DNA from 2 places in the Sphingomonas arantia genome. Region 1 is predicted to be linked to the other one. Evidence: riboswitches for the same ligand, from Rfam matches in the RefSeq annotation. Region 1 holds a riboswitch; the other holds the start of a gene.
What was found. Region 1 has a riboswitch for cobalamin ahead of ACFSGX_RS03065 (TonB-dependent receptor plug domain-containing protein). Riboswitches for the same ligand answer to the same signal wherever they lie in the genome.
Positions count from the first base shown of each region.

Region 2: it holds a riboswitch for cobalamin, as region 1 does, so the genes downstream of both, cobW (cobalamin biosynthesis protein CobW) here and ACFSGX_RS03065 (TonB-dependent receptor plug domain-containing protein) in region 1, are expected to answer to the same signal.

Region 1 is NZ_JBHUGS010000001.1:625,775-632,936, reverse strand. It holds gene cobO (cob(I)yrinic acid a,c-diamide adenosyltransferase) at 1-559, opposite strand, end outside; gene ACFSGX_RS03070 (aminotransferase class I/II-fold pyridoxal phosphate-dependent enzyme) at 556-1,539, opposite strand; gene ACFSGX_RS03065 (TonB-dependent receptor plug domain-containing protein) at 1,542-3,479, opposite strand; cobalamin riboswitch at 3,613-3,817, opposite strand; gene cobU (bifunctional adenosylcobinamide kinase/adenosylcobinamide-phosphate guanylyltransferase) at 3,843-4,358, shown strand; gene ACFSGX_RS03055 (ATP-binding protein) at 4,450-6,522, shown strand; gene ACFSGX_RS03050 (DUF1176 domain-containing protein) at 6,806-7,162, shown strand, end outside.
Region 2 is NZ_JBHUGS010000002.1:136,308-143,469, forward strand. It holds partial or broken gene ACFSGX_RS06375 (cobalamin biosynthesis protein CobG) at 420-638, opposite strand; gene cobN (cobaltochelatase subunit CobN) at 635-3,904, opposite strand; gene cobW (cobalamin biosynthesis protein CobW) at 3,912-4,961, opposite strand; cobalamin riboswitch at 5,136-5,363, opposite strand; gene ACFSGX_RS06390 (TonB-dependent receptor domain-containing protein) at 5,633-7,162, shown strand, end outside.

The DNA of each region.
Region 1 (7,162 bases):
CCTCGGTGAAATCGGTCACCAGGTCGGCGATCTCCAGCAGTTCCGGCTTCGCGCCGCGTCCGGTGATGCAGATATGCTTGGTCAGCGGCCGATCGCGCAGGAACGCCACGATCTCCGCGATCGGCAACGTATCGTCGCGCAGCACGATGTTCAGCTCGTCCAGGATGACGAAATCGATCTCCGGGTCGAGGATCATCGCCTTCGACCGTTCCCACGCCGCGCGCGCCGCCTCGATATCCAGCGCGCGGTCCTGCGTGTCCCAGGTGAAGCCTTCGCCCATCACCTCGAACGTCGCGAGATCGGGGTGCGCTTCGAAGAAGTTGCGCTCGCCCGTCTCCCACTTGCCCTTCACATATTGCAGGATCGCGACCTTCAGGCCCCAGCCGATGCTGCGGATCGCCATCCCGAACGCGGACGACGACTTGCCCTTGCCGTTCCCCGTGTGGACGATCAGCAGCCCGCGCTCCAGCGTGCGCCGCGCCTGCATCTTGGCGCGTGCTTCGGACAGCCGCACCATCCGCGCATTGTGGCGGGCGAAATCGTCGGTCGTATCGGTCATGATCTGAACTCGGCTAGAGCGGCGGCAAGGCGGGTCTGTTCGACGGTGCCGCGCGGCAGCCCGATGCGCAAGCGATCCGGCCGCCCCGCGAACGGCCGCGTCAAAATGGCATGGCGGGCGAGCACAGCGAACAGCTCGACCGCGCGCTGACACGCCACCAGCCGGAACAGCGGCGCCCGCCCCACGACCGCCAACCCCGCGCCGTCGAGCACCGCATCGAGCTGCTCGCCCGCCTCAGCGATCCGCCCCGCCTGCGCCGTCCGCCAGCTCGCATCGGCATAAGCCGCCGTCCCGATCGCCACCGCAGGCGACGACACCGGCCAATCGCCCAGCATCGTCCGCATGCCGCCGGCCAGCCCCGGCCCCGTCACCACGAACCCCAGCCGCAGCCCCGGCAGCCCATAGAATTTCCCGAACGACCTGAGCACGATCAACTCGTCCGAAGCCTCCCCACACAACCCCTGCGCAGGATCGGCATAAGCCTCGTCCACAACCACCGTCATCCGCGCCGCCAGCCCACGCAGCACCGCCGGATCGGCCACCCGCCCATCCGGGTTCGCCGGGCTCGCCAGCACGAACAGGTCGTGATCCGCAACCTCGCCGACATCCCCCACGGCCACCGCATCCGGCCACGCCGCGCGGTGCCCGGCATAACCCGGCGCCAGCACCGCCGCCCGCCGCGCGCCCAGCAACGGCGCGAGCAACCGCATCGCCAGGTCGGTCCCCGGTACCGCCACGACACCCGCCGGGTCCGCCCCGAACGCCGCCGCCGCACACGCCTCAAGCCCAGCGATCGCCCCCGGCTCCGGCAACCGCTCCAACCCGAGCGCGACGCCCTCGAAGGGCCAGCTCCACGGCGCGATTCCGGTCGACAGGTCTATCCAGTCCGCCCCCCCGAGCGCCGCACGCGCCGCGTCCACCCGGCCGCCATGGCCGCAGAAGGTGTCGAGGACGCCCGCGTCGATCCCAGAGTCGACCATCGTCAGTAGGTCAGCCGGACCCCGCCGAACGCCCCGCGCCCCGGCTGCCCATATTGATAGATCGTCTGGTACCGCGCGTTGAACGCATTCTCGATCCGGCCATACACCTCGACATGCTCCCCCACCGGGAACGACGCGCGCACGTCGGCCACGACATAGCCGTCCAGCCGGCGCGCGTTCGACGCGTTGTCGAAACTGTCGCCGATCGCGGTGATCGTGGCCCCGGTCGTCAGCCTGAACGCCCAACGATAATCCGCATTGACGGTCACGCTGTCGCCCGGCCGCCGCGGCAGGTCGCGCCCGAAATTGCTGGTCCCCGCCGACCGGTTGACCGCATCGAGATAGGTGTAGCTCGCACTCACCGTAAACGCCTCGACCGGCCGCAGCAGCAGCGAGAATTCGACCCCCTGCGCGCGCGTCTTGGCGATATTGTCGTACGTCCCATCGGCGCGATCGGCGCAGATCCCGGTCAACGGCGCGGTGCACGACACGAAGGTGATCAGATCGCGCGACGTCCGCCGGAAGTAAGTTGCGCTCGCCTCGACCTTGCCGTCCAGCGCGCGCTGCGTGACGCCCGCATCCCACCCGCGCGACCGCTCCGGATCCAGCGCCGTGTTCCCATATTCGCTCTGCAACTGATACAGCGTCGGCGCCTTGAACCCTTCGGAATAGCTCGCCCGGAACGCCGTCGCGCCGTTGTTGGGCGAATAGACCCCGCTCCCCGAAAAGGTCGTCGCCCCGCCGAACACGTTGTGGTCGTCGTGCCGCACGCCGCCCGTCGCGGTCAGCCCGGCGATCGTCGTCACCGCCAGCTGCCCGTACACGCTGAAGATCCGCGCCCGCCCGCGCCCCACCGGGCCGCCATAGCTCGACGTCGAGAACCGCGAGACCTCGCGCTCCGCTCCGAACGTCGCGAACACCGCGGACGTCAGGTCGGCCACCCCCTGATATTCCAGCCGCTCGTTCCGCCCCTTGGCGGCGAACGTCTCGGTCGGCACCCCGTCCGGGTCGAAGTTACGCCGGTTCGTCTGCGTCCGCGCATAACCGAACCGGTTGCGCAACTTGCCGTCGAACAGCGCGGCGTTCAGCCCGGCATAACCCAGCCACTGCTCGCTCTTCCCATATTCGCGCGTGTCGCCGAACCCGAACGTGGGCGCCGGGAACCCGTCGATCTCGGTCCGCCCGTTCATGTAGAACCCGCGCAGATCGACCGACACGTTCGGCGCCAGCGCGATCCCGAGACTCCCGTTCGCGGCATAGTTCCGGAACCCGTCGCGCTCCGTCCCCGGCGCATAGGCCGAGACGCCGTCCGTCGTATAATATCCCCCTCCCAGGCTCGCCGACACCGGCCCGCTCTTGCCGGAGATGTTGGCGAACACCTGCCCCGTATCGTGCCAGCCGCCCTCGGCCCGCGCGTTAACCGCCAGCGTCTCGGTCGGCTGGCGCGTGATCAGGTTCACCACGCCGCCGATCGCCTGGCTGCCCCACAGCACCGACTGCGCGCCGCGCAACACCTCGATCCGCGTGATGTTGCCGATCAGCAGGTTGCCGAAATTGAACCCCCCGCCCGGCGAAGACGGATCGTTCAGCTTGATCCCGTCGATCAGCGCCACGGTCTGGTCGCTGTCCGCCCCGCGGATGTTGACCGACGTCGTGGTCCCCGGCCCGCCGTTGCGCGTCACGACCACGCCCGGCGTCTGGCGCAGCAGATCAGACACGACCGACGCCTGGCGCTGTGTGATCGTCTCGCTGTCCAGCACGGTCACCGCCTGGCCCACCGTCGCGATCGGCCGCGCCTCGCGGTTGGCGGTCACCACGATGTCGCGCCCGGCCTCCGCCGCCTGGGTCAGCCCGGCGGTCGATTGCGCACTCTGTTCGAACGCGAACGCAGGTGCAGCCGCAACGCACGGCAGCAGGATCAGATAGGAATAAGGCTTCACGGCAGGTCCCCCGGCAACAACTTACGGAGCCACGCGCAACGGTCCGCCGATCACCGGCGGTCCGTCGCGAACGACCCCAACACCGTCGTCACACGAGGTGAAACCTCGATCGCCCGGAACACCCCGTCCGCACGAAGGACAACCGCGACAGGCAGGTCTCCTGGCTCCCGGGTCGTCGCCTTGCCCGGCCTTCCCGGATCCGAAAATCCAGTGGCACGCAGATGGAGCAAGGCTCGCCGGTCACAGTTGCGGGGACAGCCCCGGATGACGCGCGTTGCCGCTCGCTTCCGGGTTCCCTTTTCATTCCATCTCTGGAAACCTGTCGCAAAAGCGCCAATACGAGCGGCCGGAGGCGAACACAAGATGACGACCACATTGTTCCTGGGCGGTGCCCGCTCGGGCAAGAGCCGGCTCGCGCTGACCGCGGCCGAACGCCATCCCGGCCCGCTCGCCTACCTCGCGACGGCAGAGGCGCACGACGACGAGATGGTCGACCGCATCGACCGCCACCAGGCCGAACGCAGCGACCGCTGGCGAACGGTCGAATGCCCGCTCGCGCTGCCCGAGGCGATCGCCGGCGTCGCGGACGGCGCGATCCTCGTCGACTGCCTCACGCTCTGGCTGTCGAACCTCATGCTCGGCGGGCATGGCGTCGCGGCGCGCTCCGCAGACCTGCTCGCCGCCATCGCCGCGACCGACCGCGCGCTGGTCATCGTCACGAACGAGGTCGGCATGGGCATCGTCCCCGATCACCCGCTCGGTCGCGCATTCCGCGACGAGGCCGGCCGCCTGAACCAGGCCATCGCCGCCGCGGTCGACACGAGCTGGTTCGTCGTCGCCGGCCTCGTCCTGCCGCTACGGCCCTACGAACCGGCGTAACGCGCCCGAAAAAAACGGATACGGTCCGGCTCCGCGATATTGTAACGCGGTTGGCCGGCGGCCCACGCCGGTTCGATCAGGGGGTTCAGCGTTGCGATATCTGGAGGCTTTCGACTGGAGCCGGACACCGCTCGGTCCGAAGCATGCCTGGCCGCAGGCACTCCGGACGACGCACGACATCATGATGTCCAGCGGCTTCGCGATGTGCGCCTCGTGGGGGCCGGACCGCACCTTCCTGTATAACGCCGCTTACGCCGCCTTCCTCGGCGCCCGCCATCCGGCGGCGCTGGGCCAGCCGATGGACCAGGTCTGGCCGGAAATCTGGGGCGACATCGAACCGCTCATCGCGCGCGCCATGGCCGGCGAAGCGGTGAAGCTCGACAACCTCCACCTCGCCATGACGCGCAACGGCTATGTCGAGGATACCTACTGGACCTGTTCGTACAGCCCGCTGCGTGACGGCGACGGCGGCGTCGTCGGGTTCCTCAACGTGGCCTACGAAACCACCCACGCGCTCGCCGCGCAGGAACGCGACCGCGTCAACGACGAACGCGTCCGGCTGGCGCTCAACGCGGGCGCGATCATCGGCACCTGGTTCTGGGATCTGCCCACCGGCCGCTTCACGATCGACGAACCGTTCGCACGCAGCTTCGGCGTCGATCCCGCGCTCGGTCGGGAGGGGCTGACGCTCGAACAGATCGTCGCCAGCGTCCATCCCGACGACGGCGACGGCCTGAGCGCCGCGATCGACGAGGCCATCGCCCGCGGCGGATCCTACGCGCACCAGTACCGCGTCCAGCGCCGCGACGGGAAATATTACTGGATCGAGGCGAACGGCCGTGTCGACCGCGACGCGGACGGCATCGCATCGATGTTCTCCGGCGTGCTGATCGATGTCGACGAACGCCGCGCGGTGGAGGCGGAACGCGACCGCGCGATCATCGCGCTGCGCACGCTCAACGACGAACTGGAACAGCGCGTGTCGGACCGCACCGCCGAACTGTTCAAGACCGAGGAGGCGCTCCGCCAGGCGCAGAAGATGGAGGCGGTCGGCCAGTTGACCGGCGGCCTGGCGCACGATTTCAACAACCTGCTCGCCGGCATTTCGGGCAGCCTGGAACTGATGGAGATGCGGCTGGCGCAGGGGCGCCACGCCGACGTCGCCCGCTACATGACCGCGGCCCAGGGTGCGGCGAAACGGGCGGCGGCGCTCACCCACCGGCTGCTCGCCTTCTCGCGCCGCCAGACGCTCGATCCCAAACCCACCAACGTCAACCGGCTCGTCGCCGGCATGGCCGAACTGATCCGCCGCACGGTCGGCCCGTCGGTCGAACTGGAGGTCAAGAGCGAAGACGGCCTGTGGCCCGCGCTGGTCGATGCGTCGCAGCTCGAAAACGCGCTGCTCAACCTTTGCATCAACGCGCGCGACGCGATGCCGAACGGCGGCCGCATCACGATCGCAACCGCCAACACCGGGTCCGACCGTGACGGCGGCCGGATGAAGGATCTGCCCGACGGCCACTATCTCTCGCTCTGCGTCACCGACACCGGCACCGGCATGCCGCCCGAGATCATCGAGAAAGTGTTCGAACCGTTCTTCACGACCAAGCCGATCGGCATGGGCACCGGCCTCGGCCTGTCGATGATCTACGGCTTCGCCAAGCAGTCGGGCGGTCAGGTCCGCATCCATTCGGTCGTCGGCGAAGGCACCACCGTCTGCATCTACCTGCCGCAACATCATGCCGAGGACAGCGAGGACCAGCCCCCCGAGATCCGGCTGCTGTCGCGCGCGGAACAGAGCGCGATCGTGCTCGTGGTGGACGACGAACCGACCGTCCGGCTGCTCGTCACCGACGTGCTGGAGGAGCTTGGCTACACCGTGATCGAGGCGGCCGACAGCCTGGAGGGGCTGCGCATCCTTGATTCCGACGTGCGCATCGACCTCCTGATCAGCGACGTCGGCCTGCCCGGCGGCATGAACGGCCGCCAGATGGCCGACGCAGCACGCCGGTCGCGCCCCGACCTGAAGGTGCTGTTCATCACCGGCTACGCCGAAAACGCCGCGCTCGGCACAGGCTCGCTCGACGGCGGCATGGCCGTCATCACCAAGCCCTTCCCCGTCGACGTCCTCGCCAACCGCGTCCGCGAAATGGTTGCGCAGTAGCCACCCCCAACCTCCGCCCATCCCGAGCGAAATCGAGGGAGCCGTCGAGCGCAGCCGAGACGCGCGACGCCCGACCCAACCTCACCCTCCCCCCAAACCGTCATCCCGGCGAACGCCGGGATCTCCCTCAGGTAAAGCGCTCACCCCCAGCCCAAGGGAGATCCCGGCCTCCGCCGGGATGACGTCGACGGTGCGTCAGGTTTGTCGGAAATACGTGGGAAAAGCCTCGACGCAGCAAGCAGGTCGAGCCAGAACCGCACCGCCAAGGACGAAGGGGACCCCGATGCGACGACCACTCTCTGCCGCACTCCTCCTCCTCGCCACACCAACCGTCCCAGCGATCGCCGCACCCCCACCCGGCACGATCCAGTCCTACGACACATACGGCGAATGGTTCGTCGCCTGCGACAACACGCTGACCTGCGTGGCACGCGGCTTCCCCGCTGACAGCTACCAGGGCGGACAGATCGAGATCGTCCGCGCCGCCGGCCCGCAAGGCACGCTCACCGCCTCGATCGACGCCGAACGACGCTTCACGCTCGCCGACATCCGCATCGACGGCAAACCCGCCATCCTCGCCGCCCCCGCATGGCGCCGCACCCCGGACGGCGAGAACAGCATCGCCACCACCGACCCCGCC
Region 2 (7,162 bases), on a different contig from region 1:
TGGTGCGTGCCGGTCGCCCAGTCGGCGAGTGGGGCGGTGTGTTTCGCCATGCGGCCGGACGCTGCGCCGCCGGTTGCGAGGAACCAGTCGGCGAGCGCGTGGACGGCCTCGACTTCCCGGCCCGGGGCGAGGGGGGCGCCGGTGGGGCGGGCGTCGGCGCGGAGGATGAGGGTGCCGTCGTTGCTGCGTTCAATGCGGATGTCGGCGGGGTCTTCGGTCAGCGTGGCGGTGGGGCCGGCGTCGATGGCGATGCCGAACTTGCCCGGAAGCGGGGGGAGGTCGGCCGACTGGAGCGCGAGCGCGATGCGGTGGGTGTCGTCGCCGGGCTGCCAGTCGGGGGCGATCAGTATGGCTGGGCCGGTGTCCTCGGTGGGATTGGGGGGGACGAGGCCGGCAGCGATGAGGGGCACGAGCGCGGGTCGCCAGTCGCGGCCGACGCCGCGGATCTGGATGGCGGCGCGGTTGGTGATGTCGAGTTCGCCGTTGCCGTGTGCGAGCGCAACGTCGCAGAGCGCTTGAGCCTGCGCGCGGGTGAGGCGGGCGAGGGGTGGGCGGACGCGGATGAGGAGGCCGTCGCCGGCCGCCATCGGGCGCCACGGGGTGGGGCACCAGCCGCGGATCTGGGCGGCTTCGGTCATGCGGCGGGCGCCAGCGATGCGACGATCGCGTTGCGGCGGGTGGGCCAGAGACCGCTGTGGTGGAGGGCGGCGAAGCGCGCTTCCATCGCCGCCAGCGCGGCGGGGTTGGCGGTGGCGAGGAAGGCGCGGACCGCGTCGTCGCCGAGCGTCGCGTCGTGGTAGAGGTCGATCAGTTCGGGCGAGACGACGTGGGCAAGGTGCGCGAAGCTGCCGAGATGGTCGAGCGTGGCGGCGATCTCTGCCGCGCCGCGGTAGCCGTGGCGCATCATGCCCGCGATCCAGGCGGGTTGCGTCGCGCGGCCGCGGACGACGCGCGCGATTTCCTCACGCAGCGGACGCGCGCGGGGGCGGTCGGGGTCGCGCGCGTCGAGATGGTAGAGCGCGGCGTTGCCGCCGGTGATGGCCTGTGCGGCGGCGAAGCCGGCCTCGTGCGCGGCATAGTCGGCGGCGAGCAGCAGGTCGGTTTCAGGGAGGTCCTGCGGGTGGACGAAGGCGTCGGCGGCGGCAACCCGGTCGCGCAGGCCGGTGGGGTCCGCGCGGCTGGTCTCTTCGCCGGCGTCGTCGAAGGCGTGCGAGGAGGCGGAGAGCCACGCCTCGCCCGCGGTCGTGCGGGCGGCGTCGGTGTAGGTGTCGGCGGCGTCGCCCATGCCGAGCCCGTAGCGGCCGGGGGCGGGGCCGTAGACGCGCGCGGCGGGGGTGCGGCCGGCGAACGGGTTCCAGTCGGCGGGCTCGTCGCGGGCGCAGAGCGCGCGGACCGCTTGGCCGAACATGGCGCAGAGCGTGGGGAAGCTGTCGCGGAACAGGCCGGAGATGCGCAGCGTGACGTCGATCCGCGGGCGATCCATGAGGGCGAGCGGCAGGATCTCGACCCCGGTCACGCGGTCCGACCCGTGATCCCAGACGGGGGCGGCGCCAAGCAGGTGGAGCGCCATGGCGAATTCCTCGCCCGCGGTGCGCATGGTGGCGGAGCCCCAGAGATCGACGACGAGGCCGCGCGGGTAGTCGCCCTGGTCCTGGAGATGCTGGCGGACCAGTTCGTCGGCGAGGCGCTGGCCCTGGAGATGGGCCGAGCGCGAGGGGATGGCGCGCGGATCGATGGTGTAGAGGTTGCGGCCGGTGGGCAGGACGTCCGATCGCCCGCGCCAGGGTGAGCCAGCCGGGCCGGGGGGGACGCGGTGGCCGGCGAGACCGGCGAGGAGCCCGTCGCGTTCCGCCGTGCCGCAGTCCGCGCGGCCGTAGATATGGAGCCCGTCGCCGAACCGGCTGGCCTTCACGTCGCAGACGAAGGCATCGATCCGGGTCACGGCGTCGGCCGGGCTGGCGGCACCGGCAAGGTCAAGTTCGGCGGTGAGGTCGAGCGCGGCCGCTTCCTCGGCGATGTCGCCCTGCAAGCGGTCGCGGCGGGCGGGGTCGAGCCCGTCGGCGGTCGAGAATTCGTCGAGCAACGCCTCGAGCCGGCCGAGGCCCGCGCCGGGGCCGGCGGCGATCTGTGGCGGGGGGAGGTGGCCGAGCGTGACCGCACCGATCCGGCGCTTGGCTTGTGCCGCCTCGCCCGGATCGTTGACGATGAAGGGGTAGAGGATGGGGAGCGGGCCGACGAGCGCCTCGGGCCAGCAGTCGTCGGACAGTGCGACCGATTTGCCAGGGAGCCATTCGAGTGTGCCGTGCGCGCCAACGTGGACGAGCGCGTCGGTCGCTTGCGCGCGGAGCCAGAGGTAGAAGGCGACGAAGGCGTGACGGGGGGTGCGGGCGAGGTCGTGATAGTCGTCGCCGCGGGTTTCGGGGGTGCCGCGTTCGGGTTGGAGCGCGACGAGGATGTTGCCGCGGCGGACGGCGGGGAAGCGGATCGCTTCGTCGGTGACGGCGGGGTCGGTTTTGGGGTCTCCCCAGGCGGTGTGGAGATCGTCGCGGAGGATTGCGGGGAGGGTGGCTAGGGCAGCCTTGTAGGCGGTGAGGGGCCAGGCGATTGTGTCCTGCGCCAGTGCTTCAGCGAGCAGTTTGCCGTTCGCGACCGTGTAGCCAGCTTCCAGGAGGTCGGTGAGGATCGCGTCTGCCGAAGCGAGCGCGTCGAGGCCGACGGCGTGGGCCATTTGCCACGCCTTGCCGGGATAGGTCGACAGGACGAGTGCCACGCGGCGGTCGGCGGCGGGGGTGGTGCCGAGGCGGACCCAGCCGTGGACGCGGTCCGCGATGGCGGCAATGCGTGTGGGGTCGGCGCGGTGGGCGCGGCGGGTGTATTCGAGCGCGGGGTCGGGGGTGGCGGCGTCCTTGAAGCTGGCGACGCCGGCGAAGAGGCGACCGTCGACCTCCGGCAGGACGACGTGCATGGCGAGGTCTGCCGCCGAGAGCCCGCGGGTGGCGTCGGCCCAGGCGCGGCGATCGGAGGTGGCAATCGCGACCTGGAAGACGGGGACGCCGGCGACGTCGAGCGGGGTGGCGTTGTCGGGCCCGCGCGCGGAGAAGGCGGTGGCGTTGACGATCGCGGCGGGGGCGAGGGCGGCGATCCAGCGGCGGAGCCACGCGGCAGGCTCGCCCTTCAGCGAGGGGGCGAAGAGCGCCACGACATCGTAGCCGCGCGCGACGAAGGTCGCGTGGAGCGCGGCGATCGGATCGGTATCGGCGGCGAGCAGGTAGGACCGGTAGAAGGTCAGTATGATCCGCGGGCGCGTGCTGGCGACCAGCATGGCGGCGGGGCAGGTGATGCCGGTGGCGGGCGCCCAGCCACCGACCGGGGCGACCGCGATCGCGGCCGGGCCAGGGGCGGCGGTGAGGCCGGCGGCTTGGGCCAGTTCGGTCAGCGCGGCGCGGGCGGCGAGTGCGCCGCCGGTGTCGCAGAGCATCGCCAGCCGCCGGACGGTGGCGGCGGGGACGGTCGAGACCGCCTCTAGCGGCGCGTCGGTCCGGCCGTCCGCGGCGAGCACGACGAGCGCGATGCCGCGGTTGCGGGCAAGGGCGGCGACCTGTTGCAACCCGTAGGGCCAGTAGGACCGGCCGCCGATCAGCCGGATCAGGATTGCCTTCGCGTGGGCCAGCGTGCGTTCGAGATAGGTGTCGACCGACAGCGGGTGCGCCAGATCGGCGAGGTTGGCGAGCCGCAGCGACGGCAGCGTCGTGCCGTCCGCGCCTGCCGCGTGCCAGCCGGCCGCGAATGCCCCGAGGTCGCTGTCCGAGAAGGACAGCATGACGAGGTCGGCCGCACTGTGACCGAGGTCGCGCGGGGTGGCGCTTTCCTCGATCCCGTGATTTTCGCGGAAGATGACGTGCATGGTGGCGTCAGCCGGCCAGCGCCGCTCCGATGACGGCGGGGTCGATGCGGTCATGTTCGGCGACGACCACCAGTCGGGTCACGCGCGCCTCGTCCGCGCGCCAGGGGCGGTCATACTGGACGCGGACGCGCGCGCCGACCGCCTGGACGAGCAGCCGCATCGGCTTGCCCCGGACGGCGGCATAACCCTTCACCCGCAGCACGTCGGCGCTGCGGGCGAGCGCCTCGATCCGCGTGACGAGCGTGGCGGGATCGTCGATCTCGCCGCTTTCGTGGACGAGGCTGTCGAAATCGTCATGCTCGTGCTCCTCCTCGCCGTCGTGGTGCGAGGGGCGGGCAGCAATGTCGTCTTCGGCCGCGGCGTCGAGGCCGAGGATCACCGACGCATCGATCACGCCGTCGACCAGTTCGACGACCGGCACGGGGCGGGGCGCGGTGGCGGCGATCGTCGCGCGGGCGGCGGCGAGGCCTTCGGCACCGGCCAGGTCGCCCTTGGTCAGCAGGACGAGATCGGCGCAGGCGAGCTGATCCTCGAACACCTCGGCCAGCGGCGTTTCATGGTCGATGCCGGGATCGGCGGCGCGCTGAGCGTCGAGTGCGGCGACATCGGTGGCGAAACGGCCGGCGGCGACCGCCTCCGCATCGGCCAGCGCGATGACGCCGTCGACCGTGATGCGCGAGCGGATCGCGGGCCAGTCGAACGCCTTCAGCAGCGGCTTGGGCAGCGCCAGACCGGAGGTTTCGATGACGATGTGGTCGGGGCGTGGATCGAGCGCGAGGAGATGTTCGACGGTCGGAATGAAATCGTCCGCGACGGTGCAGCAGATGCAGCCATTGGCCAGTTCGACGACGTTTTCGGCAGGGCAATCGGGGATCGCGCAGCCCTTCAGGATATCGCCGTCGATGCCGAGCGTGCCGAATTCGTTGACGACGATCGCCAGACGCCGGCCGCCGGCGTTGCGGATCAGGTGGCTGATGAGCGTCGTCTTGCCGGCGCCGAGGAAGCCGGTGACGATCGTGACGGGGACCTTGCCCAAAGTGGGTGATAGAGCGGCCATGATGTTCCTTCGCCAAGCGCGCGACAACCGGCGGTCGGGGCCGTGATACGGCCGGCACGGGACATCGGACGGCGCTTGAGAAGACGCCCGTGCCACGCACCGATGCGGCCCCGGCCGCATGGACTTCGTCGCTCAGACGGAACACCGTGCCGCGGCCATCCCCTGGACCAAGGCAAGAGCGACCACACGCCGGCAGGTCTCCTGGCTCACGGGTCGTCGCTCGGGTCACGGCCTTCCCGGATCGGACGTATGCCCTCTCCAGTGGCCGACCGCCGGCGGACCGGCAGGTCATGTGTCCTTCGCTCGCCGCTTACAGTTGCAGGGACAGCCGCGGATTTGGGGCCGAGACCCCGCACCGCATTCCCTTTCAAGCCCTTTCGGGCACCGGTGCGATCGACGGAACCGATCAACGGCTCCGCATACGGACTTAGCCGAGCGGCGCCGCGATGCCAATATGATTGCGGTTAAGTGCCGGGGGGGTGCCCGAGCCGGTACCAGTGAGCGAGAGCGGCGTCGCCGCTGATCGGCTGTTGCGTCGCAGCATCGGGCCGCGCCGCGCGAAAGCGAATGTGATGCGGTAGTGCAACAAGTTGAATGTTTCATGACACCCGATTGACGTGACCGATAATTGCAGGAAGTTTGTGTGCAGTGCACCATTCGGGGGATTGGCAATGTTCGACGTTACACAGCGACAGCTCAGAAACGCGACCGCACCGTTCGCGCTGGCGATCGGGCTCTGCTGGGCGTCGTCCGGCATCGCGCAGACCGCGGCCGACCCGGCGCCGGCGGAGGCGACATCGGGGGAGGAGGTCGTCGTGACCGGATCGCGGCTGGCGTCGAACCCGAATTCGGTTTCCGCATCGCCGGTCGTCAGCATCAGCGCCGACGAACTGCGCAAGACGGGGCAGAACGACATTGCCGAAACGTTGCGCGAGATCCCTGCGCTGATTTCGTCGCAGACCGTTGCGGACTCGATCGATCGCGGCAGCGGCGGCGTCGGTCAGGCGACGCTCGACCTGCGCGGGCTGGGCGCGAACCGGACGCTGGTGCTGGTGAACGGCCGGCGTCACGTCTCGGGCGTCACCGGCACGCAGGCGGTGGATATCGCGACGATCCCGAGCCAGTTGATCGACAGCGTCGAGGTGCTGACCGGCGGCGCATCCGCGGTGTACGGCGCGGATGCGGTGACCGGCGTCGTGAACTTCAAGCTGAAGGACGATTATGACGGCATGTCGCTGCGGTCGCAGATGGGCGTGTCCGACAAGGGTGACGGGCGGACGTTCGTGGTCGAGGGACTGGTCGGTCGGAACTTCGCCGAGGGGCGCGGCAACATCACCTTTTCGGGGTCCTACGCCAATGATCAGGAAATCCAATATGGCGACCGTTCGGCGACGCGCGACAACGGCAAGGCGAATGCCGGGCTGAGTTACGGCAACCCGGCGCTGCGTTTCCAGTCTGGCGACATCAGTGCCGCGACGCCGAATTTCCAGCGTTTCTACAGCCTGGCCAACGGATCCTATCCGACCGGATCGTCGATCCCGGACGCGGCGGATTTCGCGGCGGACTATGCCGCGGCGTTCGGGGCCGCGCCGACGCTGACCGCGGCGGAACAGGCGTTGATCGGCCGGACGGACGGCGCGCCGACGCTGGCGATCGGGCGTTATCCGACGTTCGCGATCAGTTCGAACGCAGGGCTGATCTTCCGCAACGATTTCGCGCCGTTCAATGCGGACGTGGACGGCAACGGCGTCGCGGATTGCAGCCAGTCCTATATCGGCACCGCGTTCGGCGGCTGTTACGTGTCGACCGAGGGCGGCGGCGTGCGGCCGTTCCAGGACGGCGTCATTTCGACGTCGACCAACCAATATGGCGGCGACGGGGCCGTCGAGACCGCGAACGCCGCATCGTTGATCCCACGGTCGCGGCGCTACAATGCGAACCTGCTCGGCAAGTTCGAGATCGCGCCCGCCGCGATCCTGTTCGGCGAGGCGAAATATGCGCGGACCGAGACGTTCTCGCAGAACCCGTACAACACTTTCTACGACACGCTGACGATCGCGCCCGACAATCCGTATATTCCGGACGCGCTGCGGGCCGATGCAGACGAGGCAGGCGGGCTGCTGGTGTCGCGCGACTTCCTTGATCTGGGGCCGGCGTCGCAGCGCAACAATCGCGACACCTACCGCGTCGTGGGCGGCGTG